4 regions of the Pseudochelatococcus sp. genome follow, and region 4 is predicted to be linked to each of the others. Evidence: predicted binding sites of a transcription regulator. Region 4 holds the regulator's gene; each other region holds the start of a gene.

Region 1 (4,211 bases), on a different contig from region 4:
GCCCGATTGAGGAACTTGGGCGTGGAATAATCCTCCACGTCCTCGTCGTCCGTATGACCGACGCGCGAGAGCACGCGCTCGAACACGCCCACGAAGGGGAACAGCAGCAGCGTGTTGAAGATGTTGAACACCGTCGAGTAAACACCGACCGCAACCGGCACCAGCGGGAAGGTCTCCTTGCCGTCGATCAGCACCGGCACGGCCGGGTCGCCGCCGAACCACTGCATGCCCCAGCGCAGAACCTCGATGGAGATGAAGAAGAGCGGCACGGTAATACACACGCCGATCAGGTTGAACGATATATGCGCGTAAGCGGCGCGCTTGGCATTCTTCGACAGGTTGAGCGACGCCATCCACGAGGTGATCGTGGTGCCGAGGTCAGCGCCGAGCGAGAAGGCGACGGCCGTCTTCCAGTCCAGAATGCCGGCGGCGCCGAGGCCCATCACGATGCCGATGGTCGCCGAGGAGGAGTGGATCAGCGCGGTGATACCGGCCGCGATGAGCACGCACTTGATGAGGTTGAGATAGGAATCGGCCTGCAACGTGGACAGCAGCGCCATCACTTCCGGCATGTTGCGCAGCGGGCGCAGACCGCCGGTCATCAGGTTGAGACCGTAGAAGATCAGCGCGAAGCCCATGGCCGAAAGCGCGATGTTGCGCACCTTCTCGTTCTTCGAGAAGCAGTACACCAGCGCGAAGAAGCCGGAGAAGATGAGGCCCAGCGGCCCGAGCGGCAGGGCGATGAGGCCGTTGCCGAGCGTGGTGCCGATGTTGGCGCCCATGATCACGCTGATGGCGGGGCGCAACGCGACGACGCCGGCGTTGACGAGACCCACCACCATCACCGTCATCGCGGTAGACGACTGGATGACGCCCGTGATCAGCGTGCCCGCCATCACGCCCTTGATGGGCGTGCCGGCCGCCTTGGCGAGAAACTCGCGCATCTTGTTGACGGAAAGGGCCTGAATGCCGTTGGACATGAATTCCAGGCCGAGCATGAACAGACCCAGGCCGCCGATGACCGGGACCAGTATGTCCTTGAAGATATCGATATTCATGATTTAGCTATCCCTAGAGGTACTGCGATCAGCCTCGCGTATTCTGTTCCTCGGTCCAGTATTGCTTGATACGCTCCACGAGCGACGCCGGAAGCGGCACATAGCCCAGCGCGCGCGCATCCCGCCCGCCCTGATCGAAGGCAAGACGGAAAAAGTCGTGTACGCGGTCGATACGCGCCCGCGAGCGCCGGCTCGGCACGATCGCGAACGTCGCCGCGGTGATCGGATAGGCGGCCTCTCCCGGACGGTTCGCCAGCGTCGCATGGAAATCCCGTGTCTGCGACCAGTCGACGGAGTCGATCGCCGCCTGAAAGCCTTCAGGCCCCGGCGCGACGAAGCGGCCGGACGCGTTTTCGAGCGCGACGAACGGCATGCTGGTGCGCGCCACTTGCCCGAACTCCGCATAGGCGATGGCGCCCTTGGTCGCCTGCACGGCCCGGATGAGGTCCTGCGTGCCTTCGGCGCCGGTTCCGACGGGCCAGGCGATCAGCGTCGCCGCGCCGAGCCGCTCACGCCATTCGGGGCTTGCCGCCGACAGATATTCGGTCAGGGCGAAGGTCGAGCCCGACCCGTCCTTGCGATACACCGGCGCGATCGGCAGATCCGGCAGGGTGAGCCCCGGATTGGCCGCCGTCAGGGCGGGATCGTTCCATTTCGTCACGCGGCCCAGATAGATGTCTGCCAGCGCCGCCCCCGGCAGGCGCAGCTCGCCCACCTTCACGCCGTCGAGGTTGACGACGACGGCGATACCGCCCAGCACGAACGGAAACTGCCGATGACCGCGCCGCTCCAGTTCCTCCGGCGTGACGGGCACGTCGCTGGCGGCAAAGTCGAGCTCGGGCTGCTCGAGGCGCATCAGGCCGGCGAGGGAGCCGACCAGTTCATAATCCACCGTCCAGTCGGGAGAAACGAAATCGCCGCCGTCGGCGCGCACCTGCCCGTAAAGATGGGCCCAGCGGGCGATGACCGGCGCGGCGAAAGTCGACCCCGCTCCGCGTATGGGTTCAGCCCGAACCTCGTCAGTGGCCAGAACCGTCATGGCGGAAAACATGGAAAGAAACATCGCCGCCAGGAGCCCCAACGCTCTGGCGGCGACAATGGAATTGGCACGTCCAGCCATGATCAATCTCGTAATGGTGCGGCGCGCGCCGCGAGGCGCGCCCATGATCGACATCCGGCAACAAAGATGCGCGCCCTTACGAGCCCAACCTGTCGTTGTTATCAATGAGCCTGCATCAGCACCGAACGGAGACTTAATCTCGGCCATTCTCTTAAAGCGGCGACTTGACAATCTTATGTCACATCAAATGACCGTGAACATGAAATTCCCGCACGTCAAATTCCCGCACGTCGACCCGCCGCCGGCGGATTTCACACCGGAGAGCCGCCTTCTTCTTCCTGCTGGCGCAGTTCTTCCAGCGTCTTCACGGTAAGCGCGTAGCCTTCCTCCTGATTGGCGCGGATGCCCATTTCGGAGAAATCGTAATCGCGGGAAGCGGATTCGCCCGGCTTGCCGACGCGCAGGAAGCGGGTGATCTTCATGGGCGCGCCGTCGCCCATCAACTGGATGTAATAAGGGCGCTGGCGAATGCGCGCGGCCGTGTCGTCCTCCACATGGCTGAGGACATGCTCGATCAGCCCCCGATAGGCGCTCACCACCTCGCGGATGCGGATGTCGTTGCGCACCCGTTCCGAATAGATGATCTCGCTGAGGCGCGAGCGCACCTCCATCATGTTTTGCGGCAAGGGCTTGCTGGAGGCGAACAGATCCACCGCGTAGACGCGCTTGCCGTCCGGGCCGCAGCGGTCGAGCACGATGTCGAGAGGCGAGTTGCTGATGATGCCGCCGTCCCAGTAGGATTTGCCGTCGATCTCCGTCCAGGGAAAGCTCGGCGGCAAGCTGCCGCTGGCGAGGATATGATCGGGCGTCATGTTGTCGACGTAGCTGTCGAAGATCTCCAGCTCCGCCGTGTTGACGTTGACGGCGCTGACAAGAAGCCGCACCGGGCTGTCCTTGAGGCGCGCGAAATCCACATACTTGCGCAGCAGGGATTTCATCGGCGTCGTATCGTAATAGCTCGTCCAGTTGAAGGGCAGTTGCGTGGGATCGAACGCCGGCGGGAACCAGCGCGGCCGGAAGAAGCTCGGCACGCCGAACGCCAGGATCTGCATGGAAACCGCGGTGCGCTTCGCGTCGTCCGGCAGCAGGTGGTGCGGCGCGGTGACGGTCAGTTCCTTCCAGAAGGCTTCAAGCGCGCGGGTGGGATCGCGCGGGTTGCCGGCGATGACCGCGCCGTTGATCGCGCCGATGGAGACGCCGGCCACGATGTCGGGATAGATGCCGTGTTCCTCGAGCCCGCGGACCACGCCGGTCTCGAACGCGCCGAGCGCACCGCCCCCCTGAAGCACGAACACGTTCTGCGTGGGAATGTCGTCGAGAGCGATCGACAGATCGGCGATGCGCTCCTTGCGGTCCGACACGTTGACGCGATAGCGGATCAGGCCCTCGGCCGTGCGCGTCTCGCTGGCGGGCCGCCCCATCGAGAAATAGCCCTGCACCACGCCGTCGCGCAGATAGAACATCGAATAGGAGTGATCCTCGAGGCTGCCGCGCTCGATCCACTCGTCCGCTTCTTCCGAGACGCCGAGCGCGCTGAAGCTCAGTTCGCCGACCTCGCAGAAGAAATACGACACCTGTTCGTAGCGCTGGCGCTTGCCCAGCATGTTGCGCGCCGCGATGCGCCCCTGCCGCATGGCGTTGTCGGCGTGCTCGATGTGGCGCTTGCGGCGAAAGATCGGGTCGTAGAACGTCGTCACGTCGCCCGCGGCATAGATGCCGGGCACGCTCGTGGCCATGAACTCGTCCACCAGCACGCGCCCGTGCTCCAGCTCGATGTCCGTGCCGCGCAGGAAGGCCGTCGCCGGATCGACGCCGACGCTGGACACGAGCATGTCGGTGAAGATGGTGCGGCCCTCGCGCGTGACGATCGACTGAACGCGCTCGTCGCCGTCGATGCTGACCACCTCGTCGTGAAAGTGGATGGTCAGCCCCCTCTCCTGCGCGAAGGCCTGGAAGTAGTTCGACAGCCGTTCGGATTCGAGATGGGTCAGCACCCGGTCGCCGCGCTCGACGATCGTCACCTCGAGGCCGAG
Region 2 (4,211 bases), on a different contig from region 4:
GAGACTTTCAGGCAGAATCCGGCCTTCGACACGCAACAGGCGATCACGGAGCTTGGCGTGGGCGAGGCGCTGGTGTCGCTGCTCGACGCGAAGGGCGCGCCGGAGATCGTCGCCCGCACGCTGATCGCCCCGCCCGCCGCCCGCGTCGGGCCGCTGACGGCCGCGGAGCGCGCGGAGGCGATTGCGCGCAGCCTGATGCGCGGGCGCTACGATACGGCCATCGACCGCGAATCGGCCTACGAGGTGCTGACGAACCGCACCCGCGAGACGGCGGATTCCGCCGGCGCGCCGCCGGGCGAGGCGGGCGTGCTCGGCGACATCGGCGGTCTGCTCGGGTCGATCTTCGGCACGTCGCGCCCGCGCGGGCAACGGCTGTCGACGGGGCAGACGATCGCGCGCGACGTCACGAACCAGGTGCTCGGCCAGCTCGCCGCCAGTGTCGGCCGCAGCCTCGGCGGGCAGACGGGCAGCAGCATCGGCCGCGCCATCGTGCGCGGCACCCTGGGCGGCATCCTGCGCCGCTGAAGGCCGGTCATTCAGGAAGGACCATCAATCATGTCGCAGCTCGACGCCGTTCTGGCGCATATCGACGATAATCTCGACGCCTCGCTGGAGCGCCTGTTCGCGTTCTTGCGCATCGCCTCCATCTCGACCGATCCGGCGCACAGGGACGAGTGCCGCCGGGCGGCGGAGCATGTGCGCGCGGAACTGGCCGGGCTCGGCTTCACCGCCGACGTGCATGCGACGCCCGGCCATCCGGTCGTGCTCGGCGCGACGGCGGGGCGCGCGGACACGCGCGTGCTGTTTTACGGCCATTATGACGTGCAGCCCGTCGATCCGCTGGAATTGTGGAACACGCAGCCCTTCGAGCCGCAGCTCGAAACCCTGGCTGACGGCAGCAAGCTGATCCGCGCGCGCGGCGCGGCCGACGACAAGGGCCAGATCCTCACCTTCCTGGAGGCCGTGCGCGCCTGGAAGGCCGTCACCGGCGCGCTTCCGGTCGGCGTCACCGTGCTGATTGAGGGCGAGGAGGAGGTGGGCTCCGTCAACCTGCCCGCCTTCGTGGACGCTCATCTGGAGAATCTGCGCGCGGACGCCGTGCTGGTGTGCGACACCAACCGCTGGGACGACGACACGCCGGCCATCACCACGGGCCTGCGCGGCCTCGTCCACGACGAGATCGTCATCCGCACGGCCGACCGCGACCTGCATTCGGGCCTGTTCGGCGGCGCGGCGCAGAACGCCGTTCATGTGCTGGCGCAGGTCATCGCCGCGCTGCGCGAGGCGGACGGGCGCATCGCCGTTCCCGGCTTCTACGAGGGCGTGCCGGAGGTGCCGGAGGACGTGCGCGCCCAATGGCGCGGGCTGGGTCTCGATGCGCAAACGTTTCTGGGGCCGGTCGGCCTTTCGGTGCCCGCCGGCGAGAAGGACCGCGACGTGATCGAGCAGATCCAGTCGCGCCCCGCCTTCGACATCAACGGCATCATCGGCGGCTATACGGGCGAGGGCTCGAAAACCGTCATTCCGGCCGAAGCGTCCGCCAAGATCACCTTCCGCCTCGTCGGCGACCAGAACCCGGCCAACGTGCGCGACGCCTTCCGCGCCTTCGTGCGCCGCCTCATCCCCGCCGACGCTTCCGTGACGTTCGGCTCCGGCGACGGCGCGCCCGCCGTTTCCGTGCCGCTCGACAGTCCCTGGCTCGCGAAGGCGTCCCGCGCGCTCGCCGACGAGTGGGGCCGGCGGCCCGTCACCATCGGCGGCGGCGGCTCCATCCCGATCATCGCCACCCTCAAGCATGCGCTCGGCGCCGAGCCGCTGCTGGTCGGTTTCGGGCTGGAGGATGACCGAATCCATTCCCCGAACGAGAAGTACACGTTGAAAAGCTTCCACAAGGGCGCACGCTCATGGGCGCGTATCCTTCAGGCCCTTGCGGAATAAGGGTATTTATCCGGCACGCGAAATGTCACCTTTCCGTCTCCGAAGTTTTAACACGGCGACATGAAAGCATCGGATCAAGGACCCCAGAGCGTTTTCGCGCGAAGTGGACACCGCTTCGCGTGAAGAAAACGCGTCACCTCGGAACATGGAGCGTTTCCGCTGATCTTCGGACAGCGGAAACGTTCCGGTGATCCGTCGCAACAGGGGTTTCCGATGCGTCTTTCCTCTTCCGTGTTCAGCGCCGTTCTGTTCGCCGCGCTGGTGGCCTCGCCGGCCATGGCCCAGCAGGAGTTTTCCGCCACCCTCAAGGGCCATGCGTTCCTGCCGGCCCACACCATCATCAATCCGCCGGCCGATGCGCCGGTGGACATGCGCGTCGTCGGCAAATACGCCACCGGCAAGCCGACCCGCGTCGACGAGCCCGAGAGCGTCGAGGGCATCAACGACGGCCGCCCCACCGGCATCAGGTTCCCCTTCAAGGGCCAGCCGGTGCAGGGCCATTCCGGCATCAAGGCCGACCGTGACGGCACCTTCTGGGTGATCACCGACAACGGCAGCGGCAACAAGGCCAACTCGCCGGATTCCGGCCTGTTCTTCCACCATTACGACATCGACTGGAAGACCAACGCCGTCAAGCGCCTCAAGACCACGTTCCTGCACGACCCGGACAAGAAGATTCCCTTCCGCATCGCGCAGGAAGGCACCGAGAAGCGCTACCTGACCGGCTCCGACCTCGATCTCGAATCCTTCCAGCCCGTGCGCGGCAAGATCTGGTTCGGCGAGGAGTTCGGCCCCTATCTCATCCGCACCGACCGCGACGGCAAGGTCGAAGCCTTTTTCGAGACGGAAGTCGACGGCAAGGTCGTCCGCTCGCCGGATCATTACAACGTCCGCACGCCGGGCGCGCCGGGCGCGGTCGCCTTCGAGGTGCGCCGCTCGAAGGGTTTCGAGGGCATGGCCGCCTCGCCGGACGGCAAGTTCCTGTACCCGCTGCTCGAAGGCGCGCTGTGGGACGCCGGCACGAACGCCACCGAGAAGCAGGACGGCAAGGAATATCTGCGCATTCTCGAGTTCGACGTGGCCAATGAGAAGTGGACCGGCCGCTCGTGGAAGTACCCGCTGGAGGCGAACGGCCTTTCCATCGGCGATTTCAACATGATCGACGCCACCCATGGCCTGATCATCGAGCGTGACGACACCGAAGGCACGGCGAGCAAGGCTTGCCCCGCCGGCGAGAAGCGCAAGGATTGCTTCGCGACGCCCGCGAAGTTCAAGCGCATCTACAAGATCGAGCTTACCGGCGAGAACGCCGGCCAGAACGTTCGCAAGATCGGCTACATCGACCTGATGAAGATCCAGGACCCGGACAAGGTCGCCGTCAAGGGCGAGAAGAACGGCACGCTGGACTTCCCCTTCTTCACCATCGAGAACGTCGATATCGTCGATGACAGCCATATCATCGTCGGCAACGACAACAACCTGCCCTTCTCGGCAAGCCGCGACCCGAACAAGGCGGACGACAACGAGTTCGTCCTGCTCGAAGTCAAGGATTTCCTCGCCGCCAAATAATTTCGGGATCTGGCGTTAGAGCAGTTTGCGTTCAAGTCGATCGAATTGAACACAAGTTGCGGTAAAATATAAATTTGGAGCGGCGTGACGATTTCATTTGAATGCACGCCGCTCTAGAGCGTTTTCAAGCAAAGTGGATACCGCTTTGCGTGAAGAAAACGCGTCAAGTCAATAAGATAGAGCATTTCGGCGTTTCAACGAAACGCCGAAATGCTCTAATGTCCGTGCAGCGGCGTCTTGCTTCGTTCCGGGGCGGGGCGCCCGGCATTGAAGCTCAAAGCCCCGGCAGCATCTCGCCGGGGCTTTTTTCATCGCCGCCGCAGCGGCAATGGCACGCGCAGGACTTTCAACGCGATGACGAGCGCCGCGCCGTAGGCGGCCGCGCCCGTCAGCGCGACGATGCCGAGAAGGGCGATCGTCTGGAAATGGGGCAGGGCGGCGACCCACGGCGTCGCGAGCCGCTCCGCGCCCCATGCCGTCACGGCCAGCAGACCGCTTGCCAGCACCACGCCCGCGAGCGTGCGCGCCAGCCTGCCGTCGGGCGCGCTCCAGCCCTTGCGCACCGCGAGAATGTACAGCAGGCCGCCGTTGACCCATGCGCCGGCAGCGGTCGCCAGCGCGAGGCCGGGCGCGCCGAATCCCTCGATCAGAAACCCGCCCGTCAGGGCGATCTTGAGCGCCAGATTGACCGCGATGCCGATGAG
Region 3 (4,211 bases), on a different contig from region 4:
CGCACCGCCTGCGGATCGACGGGAATGAAATCTTCCTTGACCCGCGTCAGCGTGTTGAAAAACCGCAGCGTGTAAGAGCTGTCCTGCGTCGAAGGCATGTGCGCCGTTCCCCCAATGCCGCCGGGATGGCGCGCGAATGACCGCGATCCCTGTCATATAAGGGTTATCTGCCCTCTCGGCCGGATGTCGTCAAGGGCGGGGTCGGCGACCGCCCTCAAGGACGGCGCTCAGATGTAGATCGAGGTCGCGATGATGAAGAAAATGAGCACGCCGACGACGTCGTTGGAGGTGGTGATGAAGACGCCTGTGGCCACCGCCGGATCGAGCCGCAGGCGCTTGAGCGCAAGCGGCACGAGCGACCCGACGACGGAGGCCTGCACGGTGACGACCAGCAGGGAAAGCAGCGCGGTGAGCGCGAGCAGGGCCGGCCGGTCGATGTCCATGAAACCCGACACGGCCATGATGCCGATGCCGATGATCAGCCCCACGATGGTGCCGTTGAGCAGCGCGCCCCCCAGTTCGCGCACGATGCGCCCGCCGATGTCGCCGACCCACAGCGCGTTCGACGCCAGCGCCTGCACGGTAATGGTGGAAGCCTGGATGCCGGCGTTGCCCGCCAGCGACATGACGATGGGAATGAGGCTCGCCAGAATCGCCGCCTCCGTCAGCGCGTCCTCGTAGGACCCGACCACCAGCGCCGCGATGCTGGAGCCGATCAGCCCGGCGCTCAGCCACGGCAGGCGGCGCGGGACGATCTGGAGCGGACCGTCCATCGCGCTGGCGTCGGCGGCAAGGCCCGCCATCAGCTTCATGTCCTCTTCCGCTTCCTCGCGGTCGATCTCCCGCAGTTCCTCCGCCGTGATGATGCCGAGCAGCGCCCCGCCCGCATCGACGACGGGCAGCACCGGCAGATGCTCGCGCTCGGCGACGCGGGCCACCTCCTCGCGATCGGTATCGGCCGAGACCGTGACCGTATCGGCGCGCATGATGGTGCCGACGACCGTATCGGTCGGATACAGCACCAGATCCCGCACCTTCAGGTAGCCGACGAGCTGGCGGCCGCCGTTGGTGATATAGACGGCGTAAAGGCGGTCGATGATATCGGCGTTCCGGCGTATCTCGTCGATGACCTGGGCGACCGTCCAGTCCTGCGGCACGGCGACGAGGCGCCGGCGCATGACGGCGCCGGCCGTCTCGTCCCGGTAGGCGATGGCGGCGCGCACCTCCTCCGCCTGCGGATGAGCGGCGAGAGCCGCCTGGACGAGATGTTCCGGCAGGTCGGCCAGGAAGTCGGCGGCATCCGCCACCGACAGTTTCGCCGCGATTCTGGCGATGCGCTGCTGACCTTCGGCGTCGAGCAGGCTGGCGCGAATCGTCGGGTCAAGTTCCTCCAGCGCCGCGAGACCCGGCGCGTCCGGCAAAAGCCGCAGCAGCGCGCGGGCGCGGCGGGGCTTCAGCAGCAGGATGAGTCGCGCGGCCTCCGCGGGCGTCAGGGCGGCGACATCGGCGAGTTCCGCCTCAGCGCCGGCCTTGAGCAATTGATTGAGCTGTTCGAGAGGCTCCGCCTCGCCGTGGGATGCGCGCCGCAGTTCTTCAATCAGCATGATTCTCGCTCCATAAATTCGCCGTTGCATGCCGGAAAACCCGCAAGCCCGCCGCGCGGGGACGCCGATCGGCGCCCTTTACAAGTTGCGCCGTTCAACAAAGCGCGCTACTCATAGAGCCGTTCTGATACAATTTCTTGACGAGCCGATCCCGCGCCGGACGATCGCCGGGCCGACATCCGGCATGGGGGCGACGCCGGCGAAGCGCCGCGACAGACGGCGCGGATACCCGCATGAAGCATCCATACGGGTGTGTTTTTTATGCAACACCCCAGTGCTTTGCGACGTGAGCGGACCGTTTTTCCCCTGATCCGCGTCCGGCGCCCGTTCGCCCTGAAACCCTTGAATCAAAAGGGATAACTATTTTTTGGCGGCCTTTCGCCGCTCATTGTTATTATTCTGTCGCGAACTCGTGTCCAATAATCGTCGGCAATCAGATTGGAGAGTTGAACATGAAATCCGCCTTTCTCCGCTATGTTCTTGCTGCATTCATTGGACTTTTCATGGTGAGCGGCCCCGCCTTCGCGCAAAATGTGCGGATCACGGGCGCTGGCGCGAGCTTCCCGTTCCCGCTCTATTCGGCGTGGTTCCAGAAGTATAGCCAGGTCACGCGCAACGTGCGCATCGACTACCAGTCCACGGGCAGCGGCGCCGGCGTACAGCAGTTCATCCAGCGCCTCGTGGACTTCGCCGGCAGCGACTCGGCGATCTCCGACGAGCAGATCTCCCAGGTCAACGGCGGCGTCGTGGTGCTGCCCCTGACGGCCGGCAAGATCGTTCTCGCCTACAACCTGCCGGGCGTTGCGGAGCTGAAGCTTCCGCGCGAGGTTTACCCGTTGATCTTCACGGGTGAGGTCACCCGCTGGAACGACCCGCGCATCGTCGCCGCCAACCCCGGCGTGACGCTCCCCGACCAGACGATCACCGTCGTCCGCCGTTCGGACAGCTCGGGCACCACTTTCGTGTTCACCAAGCACCTGAGCGAAATCAGCGCCTCCTTCAAGGAGAAGCTCGGTTCCGGCACCACCGTGCAGTGGCCGAGCCTGCCGAACTTCGTCGGCGCGCCGCGCAACGACGGCATCACCGCCACCGTCATGCAGACGCCCGGCTCCATCGGTTACATCGAGTATGGCTTCGCCAAGCTCTCCAACACCCCCTTCGCCCTGCTCGAGAACAAGTCGGGCAACTTCGTGAAGGCGAGCCGCGAAACCGGCCAGGCCGCGCTCGCGAGCGCCGATTTCTCGGGTGACGACCTGCGCATCTGGATCCCGGATCCGGCCGGTGCGGACGCCTATCCGATCTCGACCTTCACCTGGCTGCTGTTCTTCAAGAACCACGGCAACGCCGAGATCCAGTCCGCCCTGCGCGACTTCGTGAAGTGGGCCGCGACCGACGGCCAGCAGCTTGCCGAGGAACTCGGCTACATCCCGCTGCCCAAGGTGGCCGCCGACCGCGTCATCGAAGAGTCCGCCAAGATCCAGTAAGGAACGGGCGGGTATATGACGGACAGCTCCCGGATCCCCGCGGTCCGGGAGCACAATGCGCGGATAACGTCATCCGTCAATCTGCCGATGGCGGCCCTGCCCGCGCGGCGGATTGCCCAATGCGGGTTGTTCGTGGCCGATGGTTCATCAACAAGGTGATGCAAGATGGCTCAGCTCAAGCCTACCTTACTGTCCGAGAAATCCATTTCGCAAAATCCCACCGGCGCCGAATACGCCACCGACCGCGGCTTCAGGGGGCTGGCGCTCGCCAGCGGCGTCGGGGCGATCCTGCTGCTCGTGGCGGTTCTGATCGTGATCGGCGCGGAAGCGCTTCCGGCTATCTCCAAGCACGGTTTCAGCTTCCTGACGAGCGCCGTCTGGGCGCCGGGGCGCAACGAGTTCGGCATCCTGGCCGAGATCTGGGGTACGCTTTACAGCTCCATCCTCGCTCTCCTCATCGCCGGTTTCTTCGGCGTCGCCATCTCCATCTTCCTGACGCAGGACTTCCTGCCGCCGGCGCTGGCGCAGGTCTTCCGCACCATCGTCGAGATGCTCGCCGCCATCCCCAGCGTCGTCTACGGCCTGTGGGGTATCTTCGTCGTCATTCCGGCCATCCGGCCGCTGGCGAACTGGCTGCACGAATACCTCGGCTTCATCCCCTTCTTCGGCACCTCCTACGGTGGCCCCGGCATGGCGCCCGCGGTGATCGTGCTGGCCATCATGGTGCTGCCGACGGTCGCCGCCATCTCGCAGGATGCGTTCCGCCTCATTCCCTACAAGGTGAAGGAAGCGGCCTACGGCATGGGCACGACGCGCTGGGAAGCGATCCTGAAGGTCATGGTTCCGACCGCCGCGAACGGCATCTTCGCCTCGCTGGTTCTCGGTTTCGGCCGCGCGCTCGGCGAAACGATGGCGCTCGCCATGATCATCGGCAACGCGAACCAGATCAGCCTGTCGCTTTTCTCGCCTGCCAACACGCTGGCGTCGCTGCTCGCCTCGACCTTCCCGGAAGCCGGCCAGCTCGAGCGCGAGGCGCTGATGTTCGCCGCGCTGACGCTGCTTTTCATCACCTTCATCGTAAACGTCGCGGGCACGATCATCATGGCCTTCGCGTCCAAGCAGC
Region 4 (4,211 bases):
CGTATGGACCGGGCGGTGCGCCGCATCGCCCGTGCCGCCTTCAGACAGGGATATTTGGTGATGGCCGAACATATTGTAACTTCCTTCGACGCCGATCTCGAACTCTTGCGCAGCAAGATCGCCGAGATGGGGGGCATTGCCGAGAAGCAACTGGATGATTCCACGCGCGCGCTGGTGCGCCGCGACGTCGCCCTCGCCCAACAGGTCATCGATGCCGACGTGCGTCTCGACAACCTGCAACGCGAGATCGAGGATCTTGCGGTGTCCACCATCGCCCGCCGCCAGCCGGTCGCGGTCGATCTGCGGGATATCGTCTCGGCCATCCGCGTGGCCGGAGATGTCGAGCGTATCGGCGATCTGGCGAAGAACACGGCGAAGCGCGTCCTGGCCATCAGCAGCGAGTTGCAGCCGGCCAAGATCGTCGTCGGCGTCCAGCACATGAGCGATCTCGTGCAGGCGCAGCTCAAGGACGTTCTCGACGCCTATGCCCAGCGCGACGAAAAGAAGGCGCTCGACGTCTGGAACGGCGACGACCGTATCGACGCGCTCTACAACTCGGTGTTCCGCGAGCTTCTCACCTATATGATGGAAGACACGCGCAACATCACGTTCTGCACGCATCTGTTGTTCCTTGCCAAGAACATCGAGCGCATCGGCGACCACACGACCAACATCGCCGAGACGATCTACTTCCTGACCACGGGCGAGACGCTTGCGGGTGAGCGCCCCAAGGGCGACACCACGAGCTTCGCCACGACCGCAACGCTCTGAAGGCGGCAGGTCCCGGAGTACCCCACGGCGCTCCGGGGCCGTGCGCCGTCAAGGCGGGCTCTGCTTGCGCAGCCTCGCGGGATGCGCCGTCCCGAGGGGTCAGGTGGAACGTACAGGGAAAGATGGACAGCTCGGGCGATGCACCGGTCATCCTCATATGCCGCAAGCGCACATGATCCTTTCGGAGAACGGTCCGAAGGGGTTGCTCGCGTTGCGCGGCGTCTCCGCGCGACAACCTCCGCCGAATTGCCGATGAGGACAGTGTAGCCTGAGCACGTGAAGATTCGATGTCTCGCAATGGTTGCGGGCGGTTCCACGAGGATATCATGGTAGGACCACGCATTCTCATCGTGGAGGACGAAGAGCCGCTGGCGCTGCTTCTTCGTTACAACCTCGAAGCCGAAGGCTACTTCGTCGACAGTGTCGGACGCGGCGACGAAGCGGAGATCCGGCTCCGGGAGCAGGTTCCCGACCTGGTTCTGCTGGACTGGATGTTGCCGGGCCTCTCCGGCATCGAGCTGTGCCGGCGCGTGCGTGCGCGCGGCGACACCGAACGCCTGCCGATCATCATGCTGACGGCGCGCGGCGAGGAGGGCGAACGGGTGAGGGGACTCGCCACGGGCGCCGACGATTACGTCGTCAAGCCTTTCTCCGTGCCGGAACTGCTGGCGCGCGTGCGCGCGCTGCTGCGGCGCACGAAGCCTGGTCATGTGGCGACACTGCTGCTGGCGGGCGACATCGAGCTCGACCGGGAAACCCGGCGCGTGCGCCGCAACGGCCGCGAGTTGCACCTGGGGCCGACCGAGTTCAAGCTGCTCGAGTTCCTGATGCAGAGCCCCGGCCGCGTCTTCACCCGCGAGCAATTGCTCGATGGCGTATGGGGCCACGATGTCTATATCGACGAGCGCACGGTGGATGTGCATGTCGGACGGTTGCGCAAGGCCATCAACCGCGCCCGCAGCCCCGATCCGATCCGCACCGTGCGCGGCGCGGGCTATGCTTTCGACGAGACATTCGCGCGCGCCGAGTAGAGCGCTTTGCGACCGTCCCGCCGGAAGGATTTTGCCCGGTGCGGGCTCATGCAAAAGCCGCCGGATCGTCCGGCGGCTTTCTTCTTTTGCCGTGATGGGGCGGCCCCGGCTCAGGCGCGCTTGCGGTCCCGGCGGCGATCGAGAACGGGCTGGTAGGCGATGCTGGCGTGATGCGCGCAATAGGGCATGCCGATCACCGCCCGCGCGCCGCAGAAGCGGAAATTCGGCGACGTGGGATCGCCCACCGGCCAGCGGCACATGTACTCGCGCAAATCCATGATGGTGACACGCTCGGAAATCGGCACAACGACATTCTCGCGCGTGACCGGCACGAGATCGGCGGCCGGGCTGCGGACGGGATCCTCATCCGGTTCCACGGCCAGCGGCGCGGCCGCGAGCGCGGCGTTGCCGAAGGTCGGCGCCATGGGCTGCGGCGCCGGGGCGGGAGGAACGATGGCCGCCGGCGGAACCTGGCGCGGGGCGGGCGCGAGCGGCTCGGCAGCCTGCGGCGGCTTGCGCGGCGCGCGGACGGTCTGCGCCGCCGGCGCCTTCGCGCGGCCCGACAGGCCAAGACGATGAACCTTGCCGATCACCGCATTGCGGCTGACGCCGCCGATTTCCGTCGCAATCTGGCTGGCGCTCAACCCGTCGCTCCAAAGCTTGCGCAGTTGCTCGACGCGCTCGTCAGTCCAGGTGTTGCCGGGATCGCTCATCATTCATGCTCCATCTCGCCACGCCCCGCGGGGAATCCCTCGATGCCCAAACGGAATCCCTCATTTCGCCGGCAAACGACTCATTGCCGGACGCAACGTTCACCTCATGGGAAACGCTGGAAGAGGCAGCCGGACGATATTCCGTGGCTCTCACGCGGGAAACTACAATATGCTGCGACTCTCCGGCAAGAGTCATGCGTCGATTGGCGCGCAATTTCCCACAGGAGAGATCGTAAACAAATCCTTGAACGCCGCGAAGAATGCTGTGAATGCGGGCGATATCAAGGCGATGGCGCGAAATTCGCAATTTTTCGCCGCGAGCGCCGACGGCGGGGCGCGGCGGAGTTTATACTTGAATGTCTGCGGCATCGATCATAAGATACTAGGGAGTTGCCGCCCTGTGGGGCGGCTTTTCCGTTTTCCGTCGCCGGGTGGCCGGCGCGGGCGGCGGGTTTTCCGGGGCGCGTGCGCCGTCTGGCGGCCTTTCGCGCGCGGCCTGCCTTCTCTGGAGTATGGTGCCTTGACATCGCCTCTTCTGCCAACCTATGCGCGGGCCGACGTCGTTTTCGAGACCGGGGAGGGCGTATGGCTCGTGGCGCGCGACGGTCAGCGATATCTCGATCTGGGGTCGGGCATCGGCGTCAATGCGCTGGGCTATAACCACCCCGGATTGCTGGCTGCGCTCGGCGCGCAGGGCGGCAAGCTGTGGCACATCTCGAACCTGTTCCGGAACCCGCAGGCGGAGCGCCTCGCGCAACGGCTTGTCGACGCAAGCTTCGCCGATACGGTGTTCTTCACCAATTCCGGCGCGGAGGCGCTGGAATGCGCGATCAAGACCGCGCGCAAGTATCATGCCGCGAACGGCCATCCCGAGCGCTTCCGTCTCGTCACCTTCGAGGGCGCTTTTCACGGGCGGACGCTGGCCACGATCGCGGCCGGCGGCCAGCAGAAATACCTTGAGGGCTTCGGACCGAAGGTCGAGGGTTTCGATCAGGTGCCGTTCGGCGATTGGGATGCGCTCGCCGCCGCGATCGGGCCCGAGACCGCCGGCATTCTCATCGAGCCCGTGCAGGGCGAGGGCGGCATTCGCGCCGTGCCGCCGCAGGACCTGCGCCGGTTGCGCCAGATCGCCGACGATAACGGCCTGCTGCTGGTCCTCGACGAGGTGCAATGCGGTATCGGCCGCACGGGCAAGCTTTTCGCCCACGAATGGGCCGGCGTCACGCCGGACATCGTGGCCATCGCCAAGGGCATCGGCGGCGGTTTCCCGCTGGGCGCGAGCCTCGCGACGCGCGAGGCGTCGAAGGGCATGACGCTCGGCACCCACGGCACCACCTTCGGCGGCAATCCGCTGGCGGCGGCGGTGGGCAACGCCGTGCTCGACGAGATCCTCGCGCCCGGCTTCCTGGAGGGCGTGCAGGAGAAGGCCGGCCTCTTCCGCCAGCGGCTCGCGGAACTGAAGGACGCCTTTCCCGACGTGTTCGAGGATGTGCGCGGCGAGGGGCTGATGCTCGGCCTCAAGCTCAAGGTGCCGAACACGGAGTTCGTCAAGGCAGCGCTTGCGCGCCGGCTTGTCGTGATCGCGGCGGGGGATAACGTGGTGCGCTTGCTGCCGCCGCTCATCATCGGCGAGGCGGAGATCGGAGAGGCCGTCGCGGGGCTCGGCGAAGTGGCGCAGACGTTTCGGGCGCAAACT

What was found. Region 4 encodes PhoB, which activates phosphate uptake and scavenging genes when phosphate is short. Its sites were predicted from a motif close to TGTCATNNANCTGTCAT; they were not measured.
Region 1: pstS (phosphate ABC transporter substrate-binding protein PstS) is a predicted target of PhoB. The motif match lies at 2,343-2,359, and genes of this name have one in related genera.
Region 2: ACOYJQ_RS11040 (esterase-like activity of phytase family protein) is a predicted target of PhoB. The motif match lies at 1,962-1,978, and genes of this name have one in related genera.
Region 3: pstS (phosphate ABC transporter substrate-binding protein PstS) is a predicted target of PhoB. The motif match lies at 1,994-2,010, and genes of this name have one in related genera.

Annotation. Positions count from the first base shown of each region.
Region 1 is NZ_JBMNUS010000001.1:233,003-237,213, forward strand. Features, by position in the region: gene ACOYJQ_RS01000 (Na/Pi cotransporter family protein) at 1-1,058, opposite strand, end outside; gene pstS (phosphate ABC transporter substrate-binding protein PstS) at 1,087-2,178, opposite strand; gene ACOYJQ_RS01010 (FAD-dependent oxidoreductase) at 2,430-4,211, opposite strand, start outside.
Region 2 is NZ_JBMNUS010000006.1:167,201-171,411, forward strand. Features, by position in the region: gene ACOYJQ_RS11030 (helicase HerA-like domain-containing protein) at 1-525, shown strand, start outside; gene ACOYJQ_RS11035 (M20/M25/M40 family metallo-hydrolase) at 556-1,938, shown strand; gene ACOYJQ_RS11040 (esterase-like activity of phytase family protein) at 2,152-3,507, shown strand; gene murJ (murein biosynthesis integral membrane protein MurJ) at 3,816-4,211, opposite strand, start outside.
Region 3 is NZ_JBMNUS010000011.1:84,016-88,226, reverse strand. Features, by position in the region: gene cysS (cysteine--tRNA ligase) at 1-98, opposite strand, end outside; gene mgtE (magnesium transporter) at 228-1,604, opposite strand; gene pstS (phosphate ABC transporter substrate-binding protein PstS) at 2,108-3,088, shown strand; gene pstC (phosphate ABC transporter permease subunit PstC) at 3,254-4,211, shown strand, end outside.
Region 4 is NZ_JBMNUS010000007.1:73,619-77,829, reverse strand. Features, by position in the region: gene phoU (phosphate signaling complex protein PhoU) at 61-771, shown strand; gene phoB (phosphate regulon transcriptional regulator PhoB) at 1,098-1,802, shown strand; gene ACOYJQ_RS11730 (GcrA family cell cycle regulator) at 1,913-2,515, opposite strand; gene ACOYJQ_RS11725 (aspartate aminotransferase family protein) at 3,036-4,211, shown strand, end outside.